2 regions of the Hyphomicrobium sp. 01T421 genome follow, and region 2 is predicted to be linked to the other one. Evidence: riboswitches for the same ligand, from Rfam matches in the RefSeq annotation. Region 2 holds a riboswitch; the other holds the start of a gene.
The links. Region 2 has a riboswitch for S-adenosylmethionine ahead of metZ (O-succinylhomoserine sulfhydrylase). Riboswitches for the same ligand answer to the same signal wherever they lie in the genome.

Region 1: another riboswitch for S-adenosylmethionine. It lies ahead of AC1DK3_RS19125 (hypothetical protein); the one in region 2 lies ahead of metZ (O-succinylhomoserine sulfhydrylase).

Annotation. Positions count from the first base shown of each region.
Region 1 covers NZ_JBFTQC010000004.1:67,684-75,001, reverse strand. Annotated here, with positions in the region: gene AC1DK3_RS19145 (primase-helicase family protein) at 1-1,329, shown strand, start outside; gene AC1DK3_RS19140 (hypothetical protein) at 1,735-2,325, shown strand; gene AC1DK3_RS19135 (hypothetical protein) at 3,321-4,061, shown strand; gene AC1DK3_RS19130 (hypothetical protein) at 4,058-4,609, shown strand; SAM-I-IV-variant riboswitch at 5,210-5,317, shown strand; gene AC1DK3_RS19125 (hypothetical protein) at 5,344-6,069, shown strand; gene AC1DK3_RS19120 (H-NS histone family protein) at 6,142-6,450, opposite strand; gene AC1DK3_RS19115 (HNH endonuclease) at 6,529-7,020, opposite strand; gene AC1DK3_RS19110 (SRA domain-containing endonuclease) at 7,027-7,318, opposite strand, start outside.
Region 2 covers NZ_JBFTQC010000001.1:1,905,406-1,912,723, reverse strand. Annotated here, with positions in the region: gene AC1DK3_RS08725 (hypothetical protein) at 1-700, shown strand, start outside; gene dapE (succinyl-diaminopimelate desuccinylase) at 700-1,872, shown strand; gene AC1DK3_RS08715 (HU family DNA-binding protein) at 2,079-2,432, opposite strand; gene AC1DK3_RS08710 (2'-deoxycytidine 5'-triphosphate deaminase) at 2,690-3,829, opposite strand; SAM riboswitch at 3,966-4,044, shown strand; gene metZ (O-succinylhomoserine sulfhydrylase) at 4,117-5,328, shown strand; gene apaG (Co2+/Mg2+ efflux protein ApaG) at 5,339-5,791, shown strand; gene argE (acetylornithine deacetylase) at 5,807-6,976, shown strand; gene AC1DK3_RS08690 (EF-hand domain-containing protein) at 7,184-7,318, shown strand, end outside.

The DNA of each region.
Region 1 (7,318 bases), on a different contig from region 2:
GCAAAACCGCCAAAGAACGCTCAAGAATACCTTGGAGGCCTCGTTTTCAAGCCATCAGGCACGGTGGCGGCGGACGAATACAACCTCTTTCGCGGCATGCTGGTGGAGCCTGATGCCTCAGGCTCATGCTCGTTGCTGCACGAACTGATTTGTGAAGTTTGGGCCCAGAACGATGCGTCGGTCGCCGAATGGGTGCTTGAATGGCTGATGCACATCATCGCCTGCCCCGGCGAGCGCGTGGACACTTGCATTGCAGTGCGCGGCGAACCCGGCGACGGCAAGAGTATCGTCTTTGCAAAATTGCTGAGCAGCATTTTGGGCGACATGGTTTTGAGAGTCGCGAATCACAAGATGATCTTGGGCGACTTCAACGAGGCACTGGTCGGCAAGCTTGCTATCGTGCTGGAAGAGGCCGCCTTCGCGGGCGACAAAAATGCCTTCGACAAGATGAAGGAACTCATCACCGGCGACAAAGTGCTGATCAATCCCAAATTCAAAGCGCCGATAACGGTCGACAACTATGCCCGGCTCGTTGTGATCTCAAATCACGACCACTTCCTGCACATCAAACCGGGTGATCGCAGATACACCGTCCTTGAAACGTCGTCCGCATGGCGCGGCACGGACAAGTTTGAGCATCTTCTTGATCAGTGGAATAACAAAGGAGGCGCCGAACGTTTCGTCTACGAGGCCCTCAATCATTCATTCCGGCGCATAGGCGGGAGCGAACAGTTGCTTATCAATACCAACGTCAAGACCGATGCGGCGGTGCGGCAGATGGCTTTGTCGCGTTCCGCGCTTGAGAAATGTATCGTTGATCTTCTTGTGCGCGGAGATTTCAGGACCCTCAAGGGAGACGAGGTTCCGGTCGGCGGGGAGGCGTCATTCGGTTTTGATCGCTGGCGCGACGATATCCCGCTGAAAATGCAATCACAGCGCCTGGAACAGTATGTTCGATTGTGGCTTCGTGATTTTGATCCAAGCGCGACACGGCACGACTGCGCTCTGCACACGATCATCAAAACACTCCACCATTATGTCGGGGCGACAGGCGAAAGCCGGCCGAAGGCGCCGTCCGATGCTGACGGGCGTCGCGCTCAACTCCCGACCATGCGCCAGTTGCCTCCGCGCCGCGATGCCCTAAACCACGCGCGCAAAGCCGGTTTGATAACCGAAGAGGAATATTCCGTGGCGCTGCAGACGAAAGATACTCTCCCCCCCGTTGCCCCGGCGCCCCTCCTCCACGAAGAGCCCTTTGGGCGCTTGCAAACGTCGGTTGCCAATAACAACCCATTGCCGTTCCGATTCAGGGCAGCGGGAACGGAGTAACGGGCGAGCGCGAGGAGTTACCCATTGTCGCGCCTGTCTCACCTTGACTCTCGCATTCTGAGAGCATTACCGGGGCGCGCAATTCCGCACGTGCGCCTCCTAATGCCCAAAAGGTCGGAGCGAACCGGCCAACAACATCATGAGTTGTGTCAATATGCTGTTTCCCGATGTTTCGGTCCCGCAAAATATCATTGGCGATCGCGCCGTCTCATTCATCAAAAAACGAAAATGCACTGTTACTAATTGCAATCGCACCTATTATTTGATATAATATCGGCGATATTTCGGAGTAGCCTTGAGCGGCTGAAATATCATCTCTTGATAATTGAAAATTAAATCCGAGACCCGAGTCAAAACCATTTTGGCGCGGAACAGCGGATGTTGTATTTATGGAAATCGTATAAAATGAGTAATGAAAGTGTATTCCGTATGAAGGTGTTTGGCCTTTGGACTGCAACAGGAGTTATCAGCCTCGACGCCAAGACACGTCGACGGTTGTTGACAGGGAAAGGCGTGAAGCTGACTAATTTACCCGACGCATCGGCTCTCTGGAAATCGTCCATATTCGAGGGAAGCGGCTTCGAGCAAAATTTTGTCATTGAGTTTGGGGGAAACACGGCGCGAGTTGCCCCTCGTCCTCGGCCCGACGCGACAGATTTGTCCGAAAAGTTTGATTCAGCACTTGTCTGTATTCACCGTCAGTTCGCGGTGTTAGGTGCGAAGACTTCTCAGCCCATTGAAACCAGCAAGATTGAAATCGAAGTTCACACCCTAAAAATGGCAGAATTGGCGGTGTCGTTATCCGAAATACGCTACGATGGACGGGAGATGCAAGTCGAAGAAGCGACGAATCATGTGAGTCACATTATATATCTGGATCGCGACGCTGGATGTTTTGCGCTTGAGGCGAAGAAGTTCGGCCAAGGCGTGATCTTGAAAGTCGGCGCGCATCTTTTCCCGAGCTCTCCGGCACATGGCAACTGCACAATACACTGATTGGGTTCACAGCGTCTCGCCGTAGTCTTAGGGCTTTGCCTGTTCGCGGCAGGCTTCCGGGACACGGAATGGGAAATTGCCATTCTGTTGCATTCTTAGCGAGAAGCAGACATGAGCAGGCTTTTCCCGACTGCAAGGATACTCATACAGGGCGAACCCAGCGTGTCCGTGGTTTCGGTGGGTGATTAGGTGGGTGATGCGAAGCGCATGACGACTGCCGGGACAGACCAATTCGATTTCGTCTGGGCTTTGGCTCAATGCGGTCGAGCCACTGTGCCGATCCACGGCGCCTTTTTGAGCGTGGGGTTCGCTTGTCTCGGCTTGTCTCACCTTAAAACTCAGAATCTAAGAGAAGTCGTGGCGCGCGCAAGTCTGTGCGCGCATCTGTGTTTTTTTGACGCTTCGCCCACCTCAAAGGCGAGACAAACGCAGGCGTGCCCGGGCGATTGGCCTCGTTCGGTGAAGCCGGAACGCCGCTCTCAGCGGTGGGGCAGCGAGCAGCAAGCCAAGGTCGGCGGCGGGCGATTGCTTCCAGCTCAAGGTCGGTTGGGGAGTTGACACGTCAGCGCATTTGTAAAAGCGTGCCAATCCTCCCGAACATCACTCGCTAAATTCATTTTTTTTCCGACTGCAGGAACAAAAAGGCCGAGTTCCTCTATGACTCGCCGCATGCCTGCCGATTGGGAGCACACTCCTCCGCGATGCAGACGCGTGTACGAAGACGATCACTGGATCGAATACATCCGCGCCGATAAAGCTCGGCTAGCCCGTACGATCGCCAGATACGAGGAAATCACGCCGCTGGTCTCAAGCCGCAACGTAGAGGTAGCTAGGAAGCGCTTCGGCAGAGCATCACAATAGTTATACTTGGTCTCCCAAACGCCCGTCGCATCAGTCCGCCATGTCGGGGTGAAAACTCCCTCCAAGATTATCAAAACCTCTATTTTTGTGCGGCTCTCAATCGCTCTCCGGCTCACTGCGGAACCCTGCAGGATTTGGGCTTTACCCATGACGAGTTGCTGCGCTCAACCGGCAGTGACCCCGCGTATCAGGCCACAATGCGAACCTCATTGCGGAACCTAAACTCCCAAGAAGTCGTCACCGCGATCATCGCCGATGAACCAGTCGCCAAAAATCTTGCCGAATTAACGGGCTGCGAAGATGTTGCGAAGATCGGCGATATCAAGCTGCCAACGAAGCTGTCCCCTTTGACGCCGACACAGAAGGACCAAAGGTCAACGGCCAAGAAAGCTCGCGAGAACCTCATCGGAGGAGCGGCTAGTTGCCAACCAGATCTCTTTCTAAAGGAAAATAGTTGGGAATCCGCCGCCCAAGACAGCAAAGGGACTGCTAAGGGGGAGGAGACCTCCACTTGCTGCGTGACCTTCCACAAACGCGTCACGGATCACAAGCCGGAGCAGTTTCGCTCAGTGAACCTTCTGCTGCCGCAGTTCATCAAGGCTCTGAGACAACAATCCAAGGCACAGTTGGAGACGAAGGAAGAGCAATATCTGTTCAATCCAGCTACCTTCAACGGACGCGAAGGGGAATCCTTCCGGACTCAAGCTTCGTTCGCAAGCTCGTCGGCGATGGTCTTGGATTTTGATGATGGAAACCTCAGCCCGGAGCGGTTCAAGGGCATTTTCTGGAATGACCCGACCGGACCCCTGCGCACGTCCTTTATCATCTGCAACAGCTTCTCACGGAGCCCAAACGGCCAAACAAGTTCCGGGTGATCCTGCCCTACTGCAAGCCAGCACAATCAATTGCCGAGCATCAGGCGGTTTACGACAGCATCGTTGCCCGGCTTGAAGAGTCAGGCTTCACGCAGGCGTCAGCAAAATTAGACCCGGCTTGCCGCTCTGGCGTTCAATCATTCTACTTGCCCTGCACCAACCGCGCCTATCCAGAATGGGCTTTCTTTGAAACCTTCGGCACGGACCAGAAAGATTTCGCCCGACATGCCTTGAACCCGCAATTCATAGCGAAGGTGATACCTGTGCCGGGACAAGATGACATAAGGGCAAGTAAAGGCTCCGCACTCACGTCGGCTGCTATATCTAAAATTACGGCTCCACTGTTGGGCATGACTGAGGGGCGTCACGAGGAACTTCATAAGGTCGTATGGCGGTTGAAAGCTGGTGGTGTGACGGACACCGAAGTTTGGCTGCATTTGCCTTATCCCAATGAAGCCCACATACGCAAAAAAGTCCGGGCAAGTCTGAACTCATGGCGACGCGAGGCCGTTAAAACAGCTTCACCCGCATGTCGGCAAAGCAGTTGAGCGTGTTTGCGGGGACATGGAGAAGTTAGTCGCGTCAAGAAGGGGAGCGAAGGTTCGCTCCCTACCAACCTTTGGCGAAGTCTGTCTCGCTAAAAAGGGGGGATGCGGCCATGCCCACCCTAGCAAATGGAAAGTCTAAGCCCGAAAGTGCGACCCAGCGCTTATTCCTCCAGGTGCTTCCGCTCGCAACCGTCGCCGAGCCTGCGGGTCACGGATCAATTCAGGTCTCTTGCTGACTTGTAATTCGTTATTATGAATACGCTCCTTTTTCTTGAAGATTCCAATATTGAATGAAGACGAGAATCCCCCGTCCTTTGAATGTGAAACTCTTCGCTCTCTCCACTAAGTCAGTGAGATGGAGCCGTGACTGCGTTTAAGCTCTTCGCAATGACAACTAAAGTTTTCCCGGTTTCGCGGCGGCCTCCCTCCTCTGATGAGCGCTTAGGATAGGGCCTTCGGCCAAACCTTACCCCCTTTTCCCAGGCGCTCCCTGCCATCCGACGTGCGTTTTGGATCAGACTACGCTCAAGTTCACGTCGTCGCCTAGCAAGTGAACACCATCGCACTCTTGCAATCACGATAACGGCGTACCAATATCCTGTTCAGCATCAAGACAGTCCGTCAGGACTGACCAACCTGTCTCTTTGCAGGTGGTGACCGCGATTTGCGGGATGTGGTCCGGAAAGCCGGACAAACAAAGGGAGGCGCGCCTCCTGAGAATCGGGAGGTTTTTCATGTATGAAACTGCGCCTGCAAAATCCTCAAATTACTCCGTTCAGCGTCGCACTCTGCTCAAGTTTCTACCCGCCGCTGTTGCGGGCTCCGCGTTGCCAAGGACTGCTTCCGCCGCTTCGTCGGAGCCAGTCGGCGTATCGGAAATCCAGGCGAGCTTGCTCAGCCTGTGGGACGGGCCTCAAAGGCAATCCTCAGCGTTCATCCGACCAAGCAGCATAGATGCCGTCAACGGGATGATCGCAGGCTGTTACGCTGCCTTTGTGAGCCTTTGGCGGGCTGGTTGCCCTGCACCAGATAATCTGGAGCAACAACATCAGAGCTTCTATGAGGAGAGCAAACGATTTGGCCGGATCAATGTGGAAGTTACCTTCCGACGAACGACCGGCTTCTTCCAGTACCAATGTTTGGTGGAGCACTGCTATTTGCTCTTGGGCCGGGACGAATTTGATAGCGGCAACATGATCGGGTTTCTTCGTCAGACCTGCCCGCAGTTCGGACAACGGTTTGTGATCTACAAGCCCTACAATGACCGCTCTGGATATCTGATCGGCACCTCAGATGGGTTCGTTCCCAAGAAGAAGCAGAGCGTTTGCATCGGCGATTTCAAAGCCGAACGCTTTCCCGATTTCTTTGAGCTTCTTAGAGAAGATGGAAGTCCGATTGAGGTTGAGAAAATCCGGTTTCCGTATCGTCGCTGCTATATCAGGGAAGAACTGGAATATTAGCGGAGGCGGCGAGACCTCCCGGGGGGGCAACACCCGACAAATTGTGCAGGGCTCGCTCTGAGTGCCTTGTCGTTAAATCGCAAAGTCGTCCTGCTTCTTGCCCTTCTTCAGGTATGCCCGAAGCCAATCGGGCTTCCGACCTCGGCCGGTCCAGGTTTGTGAAGGGTCATCGGGGTTGGCGTATCTCGCGGCCCCTTTGCTCTTGGCTTTACCGCGAACGCCGAAAAGCTCGCTTACGGAGAATCCGTGCGCTTGAGCCAGAGCAGAAACTTTATGTTTTATCTCAGCTTTGCCTTTGGCCCGCGCCGACTCCATCGCGGCTTTGATCTTTGATTCCAGGGCCACAAGCTCTTTCAAGCTCATCGTTTCAATTTTGGCCATCTCAGGCTCCTCCAGGAGAATGAACATGGCCCCACGGCCTAAAGCGGCGATGACAAATGTCAATTTGAATGGGGAGATTCAACTGGAAAGCTCTATGCTTTTCATCTGTCCGATTAATTGATCATTGTAAATTGGTCCGTCCGCTCCGACGTGCACACGTCTATGGCAGTTCGGGCAGAGCGCAATAACATGAGCGGGGTGATCCGGCCCACCATCGCTCACACGACGCAGATGATGCGGGTCAAGGTAGGGAGTTCCATCGGGACGTTGAAACGGTGCGTCTGCGGAACAACCCTCACAGCGTCCCTTAGCTCGTGCCAGCACGTAGCGACGAATATCCCTGCTGCGCTGATAAACGTTCCGCGTTGAAGACGTCCCATCCTTCGGAACAGCCGCGCTGGCAAGGGCGCGTTGGCGAAGGGCGTCCAGGTCCTGACCATTGTGAGCGTCTTCCGATACATCAGGCTCAGCAACAAGCGCATTCAGATGGCGAAGTTCAAAGACAATTGCGTTCCGAATATTTCCCTCACGGTCCGGAGCGGGCTCCGCATGAAATCCTTCGCAGACCATTTCTCCTTAAAATCGCAGACCTTTGTTCGTCTTGCGGAAAAGGAGCAAACTTTTTCCCGCAGCAGAATGCTCGAAAATCGCTTTGTTGCCCGCTCTGAATGCCATGTCGCCCATCTGCCCTTCGCCGAAATATTCAAAGACGCCGTCAGGGCGATACCAGTCATTGTAACCGTGCTCAGCCCCACTTTCTCCAGTGATCAAGATGACGATGGGGTGATTAGCCGGTGTGACTATCCCTCCTTGTTGTTGACCGCCAAAGCGGGCGTGGATATCGTTGCGACGATGATACGTTCGGCCA
Region 2 (7,318 bases):
TCAACTTGCCCGGCGTATCGACGAGCGTTTCCCCGGCGCAGGCCTTGCGAACGTCTGCCGCGACCTGCTCGCGCTCGCCAGGGAGACGGCAACCGCGGCGCAGGAAATCAATCGGCCGCACTTTTTCCTGCGCTTCATCATCTGGCTCGCGATCACGGCAGGCGTTGCCCTGCTGATCGTGGTCGCCCAGCTCATTTTAGGCGGTACAAAGGCTAACGACGACCTCTTCGGCACGCTGCAGGGCATCGATTCCGGCTTCAACATCGTCGTGCTGATGGGCGCGACGCTGTTCTTCGTCTCATCGCTCGAAGCGCGCTGGAAACAGCGGAAGGCCCTCTTCGCACTCCACGAGTTCCGCTCCATCATCCACGTCATCGATATGCATCAGCTGACGAAAGACCCGAGCATGCTGGCGGCCGTGCACACATCGAGCTCGCCGGACCGCAGCCTGTCGCCGTTCGAACTCGTGCGTTATCTCGACTACTGCTCCGAAATGTTGTCGCTCACTGCCAAGCTTGCGGCACTCTACGCCGAGAAGCTCAGCGATCCCGTTGTGGTCGATACGGTCGGCGACCTCGAACGGCTGACCTCGGATCTTTCAGGTAAGATCTGGCAGAAGATCACGATCGTGCAGAGCCTCGAAGGCCGCGACATTCCGTTGCCTTCCGCCGGTCAGCTAATTGGAAGTCAAACTGCATAATGACCCTAATTCCGACAAATCCCGTCGCGCTCTCACAAGCGCTCATTCGCTGCGAAAGCGTAACGCCCGACGAAGCAGGCGCACTGACGCTTCTGCAGAACGTGCTCGAACCTGCAGGCTTCACCTGTCATCGCCTCGTCTTCTCCGAACCCGGCACGCCCGACGTCGATAACTTGTACGCGCGCCTCGGCACGGGCCGGCCGCACCTCTCCTTCGCCGGACATACCGACGTCGTGCCAGTCGGCAACGAAGCAGCCTGGACCGTGCCGCCGTTCGCCGGCGAAGTCCGCGACGGCATTCTCTACGGCCGCGGCGCAGTCGACATGAAGGGCTGCATCGGGGCGTTCGTCGCGGCTTCGATGAAATACATCCACCACTATAACGGCCTGCCGCGCGGCTCCCTGTCGTTCATCATCACGGGCGACGAGGAAGGCCCGTCGATCAACGGGACGATGAAAATCCTCGATTGGTTGAAGGCCCGCGACGAAGTCATCGACGCTTGCCTCGTCGGCGAGCCGTCAAATCCCAACGCTCTCGGCGACGAAATTCGCATCGGACGCCGCGGCTCGCTCAACGTCGATCTGACCGTACACGGCATTCAAGGCCATTCCGCCTATCCACAAATCGCCGACAATCCGGTGCCGAAACTGGCGCGCATCATCGACCGCCTTTCGACAACGAAGCTCGACGACGGAACGGAAAACTTCCAGCCGTCGAACCTCCAAGTAACGGTGATCTCCGTTCCGAACACCGCGACGAACGTCATACCGGGACGCGCCATCGCGAAGCTCAACATCCGCTATAATGACGGCTGGACGCGCCCGGCGATTGAAGAGTGGGTGCGGAAAACGGCGGCAAGCGCCGCATCCGAAGTCGATGCCAAATACGATCTGGCATTCTCGGGGACAGGCGACGTTTTCCTGACGAAACCGGGCCCTCTCGTCTCGACGCTCAAAGACGCCGTCAAATCCGTCACCGGCCGCACGCCCGCCTTGACGACCGGCGGCGGAACTTCCGATGCGCGCTTCATCAAGGACGTCTGTCCCGTCGTCGAATTTGGCCTCGTCAACAAAACCATCCATCAGGTTGACGAACGCACAAGCGTCGCCGACCTCGAAACGCTGACCGAAATCTACGGCCGCTTCATCACCGACTTTTTCCGCAACGGTTGAATATAGGCGTCATCCTCGGCCGAGCGCGCGAGCCTTCGTTTCGGGCGGCCGGCGCGCGGAACGCGTGTCGCCCGAAACAAAACAAATACCTCAACCCGAAACAAGGCCCGCGCTGGCGGCCGGCTCCGCGAAGCGGAGTCGCCAGCGCCAACAAAAAAGGCCGCCATCGCTGGCGGCCTTTTCGAATTACCCCGCTGGAGCGATCGTTAGACCGACTCTTTCAGCTCTTTCGCGGCGCGGAAGGCGATCTTCTTCGAAGCCTTGATCTTGATGGCTTCGCCCGTTGCCGGGTTGCGGCCCATGCGCGCCGGACGCTTGCGAACCTGCAGAACGCCGAGACCGCCGATGCGGATGCGAGCGCCCTTCTTGAGGTTCTTTGAAATCTGAGCGACGAGATCTTCGAGCAGTGCAACCGACTGCTTCTTCGGGATCTCGTGAGCTTCCGCGAGCGTCGCGGCAATATGCTTCAAAGTAACGGTTTCAACTTTAGCCGCGGCTTTAGCCGGAGCCTTAGCTGGTGACTTGGCTGATGTCTTAGCTGGCGCAGCTGCCTTTGCCATTGTCGTCCCTCTTATGCGAATCGGTTTGGTATCAAACACTACATCGTTGAAACCCAAAAACATGCGTTTTTCAGGCCTTTTTCGAATGAAGCCGGCGAAAAGAGCAGCATTTGTGGCCCGAAAGCAAGCGTCATCATGGGGGTTACACGCAAAAAAGCCGTCGAAACCGCAGTTTTCCGTGCAGTTTTATGCAATGAGCGCGCTGAACGAGGGATAAAAAATCGAAACTTCGCCGCGGCATGCGCCGTCCAAAGATATTATTTGAAATGCTTTGAGAGTTTCAGACCCTGGCCCTGGTAGTTCGATTTCAGCCCCTGGCCGTAAAGAGTTTCGGGCGTCTCGGTCATCCGTTCGTAGATAAGTCGACCGATGATTTGCCCGTCTTCGAGAATGAACGGCACCTTGTGCGAACGCACTTCGAGGACGACGCGCGAGCCATTGCCCCCTGCCGCTGCGTGTCCGAAGCCCGGATCCATGAAGCCCGCATAATGCACGCGAAATTCGCCGACGAGCGGATTGAACGGCACCATTTCTGCCGCGTGCGTGGGCGGCACATGCACAGCTTCCTTGGAAGCCAGAATGTAGAACTGATCGGGATCGAGAATGAGCCGCTGCTTATCCTTGACGAAGATCGGGTCCCAGTAATCGCCGACCGGATACGTGCCGACTTTGTCGACGTCGACGACGCCGGTATGCCGCCGCGCGCGAAATCCGACCAGGCCCGTTGCGTCGCCCGCAAGATCGACGGTGAGCGCAATGCCGCCGGAAATGTCCGCGTTCTCCGCCGAGACGAGACGCTCGCGAAGCTGCAATTCGCGCAGCGCCGCATCGCTATCGGCGGCAGGACCGTTGCGAAAGCGGATCTGCGACAACCGCGATCCTTTGCGAACGACGATCGGAAACGTCTGAGGACATATCTCCGCGTAAAGCGGTCCGTTATAGGCGCGGGGAATTTGATCGAACGCTCCGACGCCGTCGGCGATGACGCGCGTGAAAACGTCGAGCCGGCCCGTCGAGCTTTTCGGGTTAGCCGACGCTTCGACGTCGGCCGGCAACGCGAGCGACTCGAGCAGCGGCACGATATAGACGCAGCCCGTTTCGAGAACCGCGCCTTGGCTCAAGCTGATCGTGTGCAACGCTAGATCGTCGAGATTGGTCTGGACGCGGCCGCCGGGCCTTGGAAGAAAACTCGCGCGCACCCGGTACGCGACAGCGCCGAGCCTGAGGTCGAGGCTCGCGGGCTGCACTTGTCCCTCGGCGACCGGCTCCGCGATCGCGATCTCGCCGTCTGCAATCATCCGGGAAATCGCTTGCGCCGGTAGAATGCCGACACCTCGCTCCCGCCGCTTCGACGCCGGATGAGCTTTCTCGGATAACGCTTTTTCAGATTTCGTCATGGCGCCGGTCTACCCCTTCGGCATCGTCTAAAGTACACCAGACCCTTCGCCAAGCGCGACAATGTCTGCAATAACCGTTATTCGCGCCCCATCGACGCCGCCTCTTGACGCCGCAGAGTACGGGGGGTAATTCCGCACCACACTTCGTGGTCCTTTGGCCGGCCGGCTTGCAGCCACGTTAAACAAGTCGCTAAAGAGGCCGTGTGCGCTCCCGGTTTCCCGCGCCCGGCCTTTCGTCAGCCGGTGCCTATGGACCGGGATTTTTATTGCGCGAAAGGCCGTTTCCAATGGCGAATGACGAACAGTTCCCGTCCAATAACCCGGCTTGGCGGCCCGCCACGGCGCTCGTCCATGGCGGCATCACCCGGTCCGAATGGGGCGAGACTTCTGAAGCCCTCCATCTGACGCAGGGCTTCGTCTACAAAAGCGCAGAGCAGGCCGAGGCGCGCTTCAAGCAGGAAGACCCGGGATTCCAATACACGCGCTTCGGAAACCCGACGATCTCGATGTTCGAAGATCGCCTGACGATTTTCGAAGGCGCAGAAGAATGCCGCGCCACCGCAACGGGCATGGCCGCCGTTACCGCCTCGATGCTCTCATATATGAGAACCGGCGATCACGTCGTCGCAGCGCGGGCGCTCTTCGGCTCCTGCCGCTACATCGTCGAGACGCTCTGTCCGCGCTTCGGCATCGAAGCGACGCTCGTCGATGGGAAAGACCTCGACGCCTGGCGCAACGCTGTTCGCCCGAACACCAAGATGTTCTTCTTCGAGACGCCATCCAATCCGGCTCTCGAGCTGGTCGACATCGCCGCAGTTTGCAAGATCGCACGCGATAACGGCATCCTGTCCATCGTCGACAACGTATTCGCGACGCCGATGCTGCAGCGGCCGTTGGCGCTCGGCGCCGACATCGTCGTCTATTCGACGACGAAGCACATCGACGGCCAGGGCCGCTGCCTCGGCGGCGCCGTTCTCGGCAAAAGCGAATTCATCACAAAATACGTACAGGAGTGGGTACGCCAGACCGGCCCCTCTATGAGCCCATTCAATGCCTGGGTCATGTTGAAGGGCCTCGAAACGCTGCCCATTCGCGTCAAGGCTCAATGCGAAACGTCTGCCAAAATTGCAGACCTTCTGGCAGGCCTGAAGGGCGTGACCCGGGTGATATACCCGGGACGGGCGGATCATCCCCAGGCGGCGCTTGCACAGAAGCAGATGCCGGGCGGCGGCCAGATGATCGCATTCGAGGTCGAGGGTGGTAAACAGGGCGCCTTCCGGTGCCTCAATGCGCTCCGTTTGATCAGGCTTTCGAACAACCTGGGCGACGCGAAAAGCCTCGTCACGCATCCCGCGACGACCACCCATTTCAAGCTCACGCCGGAGCAGCGCTCGGAACTCGGCATTAGTGATGGTATGATCCGTCTCTCGATCGGACTTGAAGCGGTCGAAGATTTAGCAGACGATCTCACTAATGCGGTGAAGAGGGTCACGGGGTAACGGGGATAATATGAGTAAAAGTACGCCGACTTCGTCATCGAGAAAGGCCGCTTCGGCTGCCGCCTTCCATCCCTATGAAGCGACGACGCGCGGTATCCGCATCCGTGTCGAACCGCGCTACATGGAAGATCAGTCGTCTCCCGAAGATAGCCACTTCGTGTGGTCTTACGCCGTCGAGATCAGCAACGACGGCGGCGAGACCGTCCAGCTCAAATCGCGCATGTGGCGGATCACGGACGCACTCGGCCGGACCGAAGAGGTTCGCGGCGCCGGCGTCGTCGGCCAGACGCCGGTGATCGCACCCGGCAAGTCGTTCCAATACACGTCGGGTTGTCCCTTGAAGACGCCTCAGGGTATCATGGTCGGCAGCTATCAGATGTCGGACGAGACGGGAAAGCTTTTCGACGTCGCCATTCCCGCCTTCTCGCTCGATAGCCCCTATACCCGACGCAGCATGAACTGAACCCGGCGATAGCCGATGAGCGCAGCAAGAGGCCCAATCCTTACTCCCGTTGAATTGCTCGCGCGCCTCGTGGCCTTCGACACGACGAGCTACAAGAACAATCTTGGCCTGATCGCGTTCGTCGAAGATTATCTTCGAGGCCACGGCGTGCCGTCGCAACGGATCGTCAGCGACGACGGCCAGAAATCCTCGCTCTACGCAACGATCGGCCCGGCTGACGAAGGCGGCATCGCTCTCTCCGGCCACACCGACGTCGTACCCGTCGATGGGCAGGATTGGACGAGCGACCCGTTCACGCTGAGAGCGGAAGGCGGCCGGCTCTATGGCCGCGGCTCTGCCGATATGAAAGGCTTTCTCGCAGCTTCGCTCGCGGCCGTTCCCGATTTCAAGAAGCGCAAACTCAAGAAGCCGATCCATCTCGCCTTCTCCTATGATGAGGAGGTCGGCTGCATCGGCGTTCGCCCGATGATCGCCGAACTCGGCAAGGCGCTTCCCAAACCACGCATGGTGATCGTCGGCGAGCCGACGAGCATGCAGGTCGTCGACGCCCACAAAGGTCCAGTCCGCTGGCGCGTCGACGTCAAGGGACGAGCGGCGCATTCGAGCATGGCGCATCTCGGTGTGAACGCGGTCACCTACGCGACCCGCTTGATCAGCGAACTCGACCGCGTGGAAACCGAGCTGAAGCAGCGCGTCATCGACGTTCGCTTCGAGCCACCCTATTCGACTCTGCAAGTGACGACGATCGACGGCGGCACGGCCACCAATATCGTTCCCGTGCATTGCAGCTTCGTTTTCGATATCCGTGCGTTGCCGGGATTGAACCCCGACGAGATCGAGGATCGGTTGCGCCGCTATGCCGAAACGCATTGCCTCCCCGAGATGCGCGCGATCGCCTCGGAAGCCGGCATCGACATCGAGCGCGTCAATGCCGTTCCACCCTTTGGCGCCGAACCGTCATCCGAGGTCGTCGCGCTCGCTTTGAAATTGACGGGCCAGAACCAAACGTATGGCGTTTCATACGGCACCGAGGCCGCCCTCTTTCAGGATGCGGGCGCGCCATCTGTCGTCTGCGGTCCGGGCGATATCGCTCAGGCGCACACAGCCGACGAATGGATCGCCGAAACCGAGATCGCAAAATGCATGGGCTTTCTGGATCGCCTCGGCGCCTGGGCAGAGACCTAAGGCCGCAACTCATCTCGCAATGCAGCGAAAATCCATCCACCGCAGGGAGTTAGACGAGGCCAGACCGAGTGTGACTTGCCTACGACATACCGTGCGACAATCTTGCGGACCCACCACTTTCTTCTCGGAACGCCGTGCTTCCGGCCCACTCTTGTGCGTACCAATCACCCGAGCAGCCGAGCCTTTGCAATCTTCAGAGACGGGCCAATGACCAAACGCTTTCACGTTCTCAATACCTCGGTCTGCGCCATGTCCGCAGCTCTTGCACTCGCCGGATGCTCGACGGCTTCGGTGCCAACCATCGGCTCGATCAATCCTTTCGGATCGAAGCAGATCTCGGAA